Regions from separate parts of the Nonomuraea sp. NPDC050556 genome, predicted to be linked through region 1. Evidence: riboswitches for the same ligand, from Rfam matches in the RefSeq annotation. Region 1 holds a riboswitch; the other holds the start of a gene.
The links. Region 1 has a riboswitch for cyclic di-AMP ahead of ACIBG8_RS43775 (C40 family peptidase). Riboswitches for the same ligand answer to the same signal wherever they lie in the genome.

Region 1 (4,237 bases):
AATGCGGCTTGACGACCTTTCCTGAATGCGTTTACCTTCTGCGAGACGAGCAGCATTGCTCGGGCCGAGACGTCACCGGGTTCTGCTGGGGGGAGGGCTCCCGATGGATGCGCTCACCGAGACCGTTGAGCTGAGTCACAACGACCTGGCGTTGCTAGCCGAGTTGGCCAAGGGTGTCACGGTCGACCGCGTCGGGCGCCGCCTGGACATCAGCGGTCGCACGGTGCGCCGCCGCCTGCGCGGCATCTGCGACAGGATCGGCGTGGCCACCGCGATCGAGGCGGTGGCCTGGGCGGCACGAAAACAGCTGATCTGACTCAGTCGGCTATGCGGACGGCTCCGGCCCACGGGCGCCGGTCGATCGGCGCGATGCGCACGACGTCGCCGGTCTGCGGCGCGTGGACCATCATGCCGCCGCCGACGTATATGCCCACGTGGTGCAGGTCGCCGTAGAAGAAGACCAGGTCGCCGGGGCGCAGCTCCTCGCGCGAGACGCGGGTGCCCGCCGTCCACTGGTCGCCCGTGTAGTGCGGCAGGCTGATGCCGACCCGCTGGTAGGCGGCCATGACCAGGCCGGAGCAGTCGTAGGAGCCCGGACCTTCCGCGCCCCAGACGTACGGCTTGAGCTGCTGCGTGAGCGCCCAACGGGCGGCCTCGGCGGCCTTGCCCGAGCCGATGATCGGCAGGTTCACCCGCATGGCCCTGGTGCCAGGGCGGCCCGCCTCGCCGACGGCGCGCTTGAACAGGTTGCTCTCCACCTTGGTGACGAGCTTGCTGATCTTGTCGCGCTTGGTGTCGAGGTCGGCGACGAGCTTGCCGACCTCCTCGATGCGCTGGGCGGCGCTGGCCTTGGCCCGCTCGGCCGCGTCGATCATCTTGACGACCTGGCTGACCTGCTGGCCCTGCTGCTCGACGAGCGCGAAGTTGGTGGCCGCCCGGTCGAGGAAGTGGGCGGGGTCGCCGCTGTTGCTGAACGCCATGGCGCCGCCGAGGCCGCCGGAGATGTACTCGTCCTGGGCGAGCGCGATGGCCTTGCCGCGCTTGGCCTCCAGCTCCGCCTGGCTCCTGGCGAGGGTCGCCTTGGCCGCCTTGGCGGTCTTCTCGGCCGTCTTCAGCTTCTCGCGCTGGCCGTTGTACTCCTCGGTCAGCGTCTCGATCTGCGTGTGGAGCTCCTCGACCTGCTGGGAGAGCTCCTTGAGCGAAGGCTTGGGGTCGGCGACGGCCGATCCTGCGGGGAAGGCGATGGCGAGGGCCGCGAAGGCGGCTCCCACGACGGCGAGCCTGCGGGGGAAGGTCCGTTCCGGAGGGCGGGCGTGCTTGCCCGCCGGCTTCCCCCCACGGTCACGCGTGCGCTTCACCAACCAGCTCCTCTCGAGACCGCCTACCGGGTTAGCTGACGGGTTCGGGCCGGAGCAGCCCTACCGAGCCGCGTGGCTCGGATTCACCCCGAAGGGACCTGGGTCCCCGGCTCCCCGCGAGCGAGGATTAGGCGCGGTCGCCACGCGGGATCGCGTGGTGGACATCGACGCTGGACACTAGTGCACCGTCAGGTTCGTGCTCAACCAGAACTGCTAATTCTGTTGAGGTTTCACAACCGATGGATCACAGCCTGATCACGTGCTACGCCGTCCTGGCCTGATGCTACTGGGGTTTTAGGGTGATTTGAGGCTTTTGTGGTGTGTGGGAATAGGGCAATCCGCTCCGTGTCTATACGACTACACAAAGTCACTCCGATTGATTTAGGGGCTGGCCGTAATCGCATCGGTACGCTGAACTGCCATGGAGCAGGTCGCCGAGCGGGCAGTGCGTGAGACAGACGTGATCGTGCGGCGCGCCCGCACGCCCGATGTGCGCACTATCAGGCGCCTGGTCGACACCTATGCGGGCGCGGGGCCGCGGCTGCTGGAAAAGGCCACGGTCACGTTGTACGAGGACGTGCAGGAGTTCTGGGTGGCCGAGCGGGACGGGCGCGTCGTCGGCTGCGGGGCGCTGCACGTGCTGTGGGAGGACCTCGCGGAGATTCGCACCGTGGCGGTGGATCCGGAATGCCGGGGCCTGGGAATTGGTCACGAAATTGTCTCGGCTCTGGTGCGTACGGCCAGAGATCTGGGTCTTCGGCGCGTGTTCTGTCTCACCTTCGAGGTGGATTTCTTCGCCAGGCACGGCTTCGTCCAGATCAAGGGCACACCGGTGTCTCCCGAGGTCTACGCGGAACTCCTGGCCTCCTACGACGAGGGTGTGGCCGAGTTTCTCGACCTTGAGCACGTCAAGCCCAACACTCTGGGTAACACCAGGATGTTGTTGCATCTCAACCCTGGTGTTGACTAAGGGGAAAGGTGATTGTTGATACCTATGCCGATACGTTGGGCAGCAGCAAGCATGTGTCCTGACATGTGCCACATGCGCACTCGAAGCGAGGTGACACGGTGAGCACCGGACAGCCGCCGTATCCACAGGACGATTCCGGCGACAATTCCACGCCTGCCGGGACTCCTGAATACGGACAGCAGAACGCGGGCCGCCCAGCGGGTGAGCCCGATCCAGATGTGACGATCGTGGGTTACCGTACGGACGCCGAGAACTACGGCCAGCCGGCCTACGGGCAGCAGCCCGCGTCCGGCCAGCCCGGCTACGGCCAGCAGCCCGCGTACGGGCAGCCGGGGTACGGGCAGCAGCCCGGCTACGGCCAGCCCGCGTACGGGCAGCAGCCGCAGTCTGGGCAGCCTGGCTACGGTCAGCAGCCCGGATATGGCCAGCAGGCCGCGTCCCAGCCCGACTACGGCCAGCAGCAGGGGTACGGCCAGCAGGCCGCACAGCCCGGCTACGGCCAGCCTGGTTATGGTCAGCCTGGTTATGGTCAGGCCGCCCAGCCCGACTACGGTCAGGCCCAGCCGGGGTACGGCCAGCAGGCCAACTCGCAGGGCGGTTACGGCGCTGCGCAGCCTGACTACGGCCAGGCCGCACAGCCCGGCTACGGCCAGCAGCCGACTTCTGGCCAGCCCGAGTATGGCCAGCAGCCCGGTTACGGCCAGCCCGCTGCGGCGCAGCAGCCCGACTACGGCCAGGCCCAGCCTGGCTATGGTCAGCAGCCCGCGTCGGGCCAGCAGTACAACCAGCCCGGCTACGGCCAGCCTGAAGCACAGCCGGGCTACGGCCAGGCGTCGGGCGCCCAGCCCGACTACGGGCAGGCTCAGCCTGGATATGGGCAGCAGCAGCCGGGATACGGGCAGCAGTCGGCCGGCCAGTCCGGTGGATACGGCCAGCAGCCCGGGTACGGCCAGCAGCAGCCCGGTTACGGACAGCAGCAGCCCGGTTACGGACAGCAGCCTGGCTACGGGCAGCCGTCGGGCGCCCAGCCCGGCTACGGCCAGCAGCAGCCCGGCTATGGGCAGGAGCAGCAGTACGGCGCGGCCTACAACCAGCCGCAGCAGCCCGCGTACGGGCAGCCGTTCGGCCAGCCGGTGGGCGTCCAGCCTCCCGGAGCGCCTGCGCCGCTCGCCGAGTGGTGGCAGCGCCTGGTGGCCAGGCTCATCGACGGCGTGATCGTGGGCATCGTCGGTGCCATCATCGGCGCGATCCTCGGTCTGATCTTCGGGTTCATGTTGGTGGGCGGTTACAACTCGGCCACCGGCGAGTACTCGACGCCGATCGGTTTCTACATCCTGCCGGTCATCATCGGCGTCATCGTGACGGCCATCTACATCGGCTACGAATTCTTCCTGACGAAGATGAAGGGCCAGACGGTCGGCAAGATGGTGATGGGCATCGCGATCGTCCCGATGGGGCAGACGATGTCGTTCACGGGACTACCGAGTGACATCGCGCTCAAGCGCGCGGGCGTCACGTGGGGTGGCGCGATCCTGGGCCCCATCCTCGCGCTTATCCCCTTCATCGGCTGGCTGCCGTGGGGTTGGGCGGTCATCGCGCTGAACGGTGCTTCGCAGCTGTGGGACAAGCCCTTGCAGCAGACGTTCGCCGACAAGTTCGTGCACACCGTGGTGGTGAAGGTCAAGTAGCTCTACGCGCGAAAAAACAGGGGCCGGCTTCCCGCCGGCCCCTGTTTCGTATGCGGGAGCCGTACCAAAATATGAGATAACGTCGCGCCAGGCGCCGGGAGGTGGGTTATGACCGTGCCACCGCAGGAGCAGCTGCCCGCTGAATGGTGGGAGCGGCTGGTCGCCCGCCTGATTGAGTCCCTCGTCTTCGGCGTCTTCTATTACATTCTGTTCATCGCCCT
Region 2 (4,237 bases), on a different contig from region 1:
GACTCCAGCTGCGCCAGGCGCGTGGCGAAGTGTTCCCTGAGCCTGGTCACCGCCTCGATGGCCTCGTCGGTCTCCAGTAGCGGTAGCAGGAACGTGTGCAGCGCCGTCTCGCTCCTGGGCGGCGCCGTCGGGTGGAAGTCGAGCATCCACTCGCGGAGCGTCCGCGACCCGTCCTCGGTGATCGCGTAGATCTTGCGCCCGCGCGCCCCTTCCTCCAGCACGGTGATGAGCCCGTCGGCCTCCATCTTCACCAGCTCCGGATAGATCTGGCTGTGTTGCGCCTGCCAGACGTGGTTGATCGACACCCCGAACTTCTTGGTCAGGTCGTAGCCACTGGCTGCGCCTGCGGTGGTGAGCAGGCCGAGGAGCGCGATCCGCAAGGACATGATTCCCATCCTACAAAGGTATTGACATGTCAGAGCTTACATATCAATCTCTACCTGTGACTACTGACATAAAGAAAAAGGGGAACGGCCTGCTCCTGCTGGCCGTCCTTGGCGGCATGTTCCTCGCGATGCTCGACCAGACGATCGTCGGCACCGCGCTGCCCAAGATCACCTCTGAGCTGGGCGGCACCGACCTCTACACCTGGGTCGTGACCTCCTACCTGCTGACCTCGACGGTGACCGTCCCGCTGTACGGCAGGCTGTCCGACCAGTACGGCAGGAAGCGCCTGCTGCTGATCGGCGTGGTGGTGTTCGTGATCGGCTCCGCGTTGTGCGGGCTGAGTCAGGACATGACCCAGCTCATCGCCTTCCGCGGTTTGCAGGGCCTCGGGGCCGGGGCGTTGATGCCGCTGTCGATGGCGCTGGTGATCGAGCTGTTCCCGCCGGACAAGAGCGCCAGGGTGCAGGGCGCGCTCGGTGGCGTGATGGCGCTGAGCTTCGTGGCCGGCCCGTTCCTCGGCGGCCTGTTCACCGACTACGCGAGCTGGCGCTGGGCCTTCTACGTGAACGTGCCGCTCGGCATCATCCTGACCGCGATCATCGTCATGCGCCTGCCGTTCCGCAAGGGCACCGGCGGCGGGCGGCCCGACTACCTGGGCATCGCCGTCTTCGCCGTGGCGATCTGCGCGTTGCTCGTCGGGCTGACCAACAAGGGCATCGGCGACAACACCTGGACCACGCTGACCGTCGCCGGGCCGATCATCGGGTCGCTGGTGCTGCTCGCGGCGTTCGTGCTGATCGAGCGGCGGGTGGCCGACCCGATCATGCCGATGCACCTGTTCGCCAACCGCAGCTACACGCTGGTCAACGTGGTCTCGTTCTTCACCGCTTTCTGCATGTTCGCCGGGGTCGTCTTCCTGCCGCGTTACTTCCAGGAGGCGCTCGGGGTCAGCGCGACGAGCTCGGGTCTGCGCATCTACCCGCTCACGCTGGCCATGGTCGCGGGCAGCGTGATCATGGGCGCGCTGATGTCGCGGACCGGTCTGTTCAAGCCGTTCCTGCTCGGGGCCCCTGTGCTGCTGATCGCCGGGACGCTGCTGTGCGTGAACCTGTCGCTCGACACCGCGCCGCTGGCGCTGGCCGGGTGGATGGCGCTGATCGGGCTGGGCATGGGGCCGATGTTGTCCGGGCTGACCGTGGCGATCCAGCAGTCCGTCCCGCCGCAGTTCATCGGTACGGCTACCGCCAACCTGACCTTCTTCCGGCAGATCGGCGGCTCGGTGGCGCTCGCCATCGCAGGGACCGCTTATGGCTCGGTGGTCACCACGGAGGCGCCGCTCCACGGTCTGCAGGCGGCGCACGCCTCGGCTGCGGCGACCGTCATCCCGTGGCTGGGCGTCGCCGGGGCTCTGATCGCGTTCCTGGCCCTCACCGGGCTGCCTGGGGGTCGGCTGACGCGGGCCGTACCGGTGGAGCAGAAGCTGGAAGCCCTGGTCTGAACGGGCCCGGTTTCGCGCTGTGTGGGCAGTCGTGCGAAGCTGTGGGTTGTCCCCAACACCAGGAGGTCCTCATGGCTGACACCCCGGCGGAGCCGGACAACACGCAAGACGCCGAAGTCTCAGAGGACGAGATGAAGCGCAAGTTCCGCGAGGCGCTGGAGCTGAAGAAGAACCAGCACGCCGAAGCGGCGGCCGGTGGCAGGGGCAAGGACCCCTCGAAGATCCACGGCACGCACGGTCCTGCTGGTGGCAAGCGCACCTTCCGCCGCAAGAGCGGCGGTTAATCCTCCAGGGGGTACGGCCCAGCCGTACCCCCTTCTTTGTCCCCACCTCCTCGCGACCCCCACCTCTTCGCGACCCTTGGCGCGACCCCCAGCGACGCCCGCGATCTCCCCGTGAGACCCGCGACCTCCCGTGAGTTCCCCCGCACCCCCGCGTCGCTCCACTCGCCCCTTTGGCGCGCCACCCGCGATCCCCGACCTCCCGGCCCCAGGTCTCCCAGGCCCCCAGCGCCCCCACCTTCTGCGACTCGGGCTCTCCTGCGGCCCCAGCGCCCCCACCTCCCGCTACTCGCGCCCTCTCGGGCCCCGCGCCCTCCATGCGGCTCCATGGCGCGGCTTTCCTCTCGTTGCCGACCTTCATCGGGCCTTTGACGATCTCCTTCTCCAGGGGTGTGCATTCCGCCAGGGGAAGGTAGATCCATTTCGGGCCCCCGCCCTGTGATTGGCGTGACATTCGCCCCGAGATCGACAAGCGGCGGGAAATGTGCGAAATCCGGGGCTGTGCAGGGCTTTCGTGGTTGATAGGCACTACTGATTCATGGGACACCAAGGTAGATCTTCTGGGGTTTTCATGGGTTTAGTTTTGCTTTTGTCCCGCTTTGTGCCTACAGTCCTAAGCGTTACCAGCCGGTGACCTGGCCCTTCACCAGGAAGAGGCAGCCGGCTGGCGCCGAATCCCGCGAACGCGGGAGCCGGGGACCCACGTCCCTTGGGGTGAATCCGACCTCCCCAGGTCGGTAGGGCATCTCCACGCCCGAACCCGTCAGCTAACCCGGTAGGCGCGATGGAGAGGACCACGAACTTATGCGTTTCCACGCCCCTTCCCCCTTTCGTGCCGTAACGGCCCCCGGGTACTGATCTTTTTCTCCCGCTCTTTCGCGTAGCGACCGTCTGGCCCTTCTGCCCGGCTACGCGCCTTCTTGAGCGCGACTTTCCCCGTCCCCGCACAAAGGACCTTTCTTCTTCATGACTCCCCGCTTCGCCATGCGCACGTTCACCATGCTCGCTGTCGCCGGCCTCATCGCCGGAGCAGGCGCAGCCGCCGCCCACGCCGACGTCGAGATGACCCCCGTCGCCCAGCAGAACGAGAAGCCCGTCCTGCTCAAGGGGTCCACCACCGCCTCGTACTACTGGGACGACTCCTCCGGCCGCGCCGGTGACACGGGCCTGCCCGCCAGCGGCAAGCCGATGCAGAAGGGGATGGCCGCCAGCCCGAGCTGGCCGCTGTTCACCGAGGGGTACGTGGTCTACAAGGGCAAGAAGGCGCCGTTCTTCGTCGGCGACCGGGGTCCTGGCAACCCGTCGAACAACGGGGTCATGCTCGACCTCGACGCCAAGACGTTCGCCTACCTGCTGGGTGGCACGTTCAACAGCGGCACGCTGGGTGTGGACGGTGTCGGTGGCGAGGGGCACGCGAAGGTGGAGTACGTCATCACCAAGTGGGGCAACGGGGTGGGCAAGAAGAACCACCCGGTGGCGTTCTCCACGGGTGCTTGGGCGCGTAAGGACAGCAACCCCGCCAAGCCGCCGGTCCTCGCCGCCAAGGCTCCGGTGAAGAAGGCCGAGCCTGCGAAGAAGGCGGCTCCGGTCGAGGCCGCTGCTCCTGCCGCTGCGCCTAAGCCGATCGACGTTCAGGCGATGGCCGTGAAGTCGGACGCCACGGAGTCGAACACCATCGGTGGTGTCGCCATCCTGGGTGGTCTCGCGCTGCTCGGCGGTGGGCTGTTCCTGGCTCGGGGGCGGATCTCCGCTCTCGTCAAGCGCTGATCCCACGCTCGTAGCCCGGTGCCCGCCGTACAGGGCGCCGGGCTCCGCCGTACCCCGACCCGCCGACGCGGCGCCTTGGGGTGCGCGCCCTTAGCTCGGAAGGCCCATGTACCCCCCGGTTGGCCGAGACACTACGGTCATCCTCGCGCTACCCGGGGGTTGCGGGCGGACCTCCGCTCTCGTCAGGCGCTGATCCACCGCTCGTTGCCCGGTGCCCGCCGTACAAGGCGCCGGGCTCCGCCGTACCCCGACCCGCCGACGCGGCGCCCTGGGGTGCGCGCCCTTAGCTCGGAAGGCCCATGTA

Region 2: linked by a shared signal. The riboswitch ahead of ACIBG8_RS38980 (hypothetical protein) and the one ahead of ACIBG8_RS43775 (C40 family peptidase) in region 1 are both predicted to bind cyclic di-AMP.

Annotation. Positions count from the first base shown of each region.
Region 1 is NZ_JBITGU010000005.1:326,041-330,277, reverse strand. It holds gene ACIBG8_RS43780 (LuxR C-terminal-related transcriptional regulator) at 104-316, shown strand; gene ACIBG8_RS43775 (C40 family peptidase) at 318-1,358, opposite strand; cyclic di-AMP (ydaO/yuaA leader) riboswitch at 1,364-1,502, opposite strand; gene ACIBG8_RS43770 (amino-acid N-acetyltransferase) at 1,780-2,328, shown strand; gene ACIBG8_RS43765 (RDD family protein) at 2,427-4,016, shown strand; gene ACIBG8_RS43760 (RDD family protein) at 4,125-4,237, shown strand, end outside.
Region 2 is NZ_JBITGU010000004.1:396,852-401,088, reverse strand. It holds gene ACIBG8_RS38995 (PadR family transcriptional regulator) at 1-386, opposite strand, end outside; gene ACIBG8_RS38990 (MDR family MFS transporter) at 443-1,885, shown strand; gene ACIBG8_RS38985 (DUF5302 domain-containing protein) at 1,957-2,169, shown strand; cyclic di-AMP (ydaO/yuaA leader) riboswitch at 2,825-2,963, shown strand; gene ACIBG8_RS38980 (hypothetical protein) at 3,133-3,933, shown strand.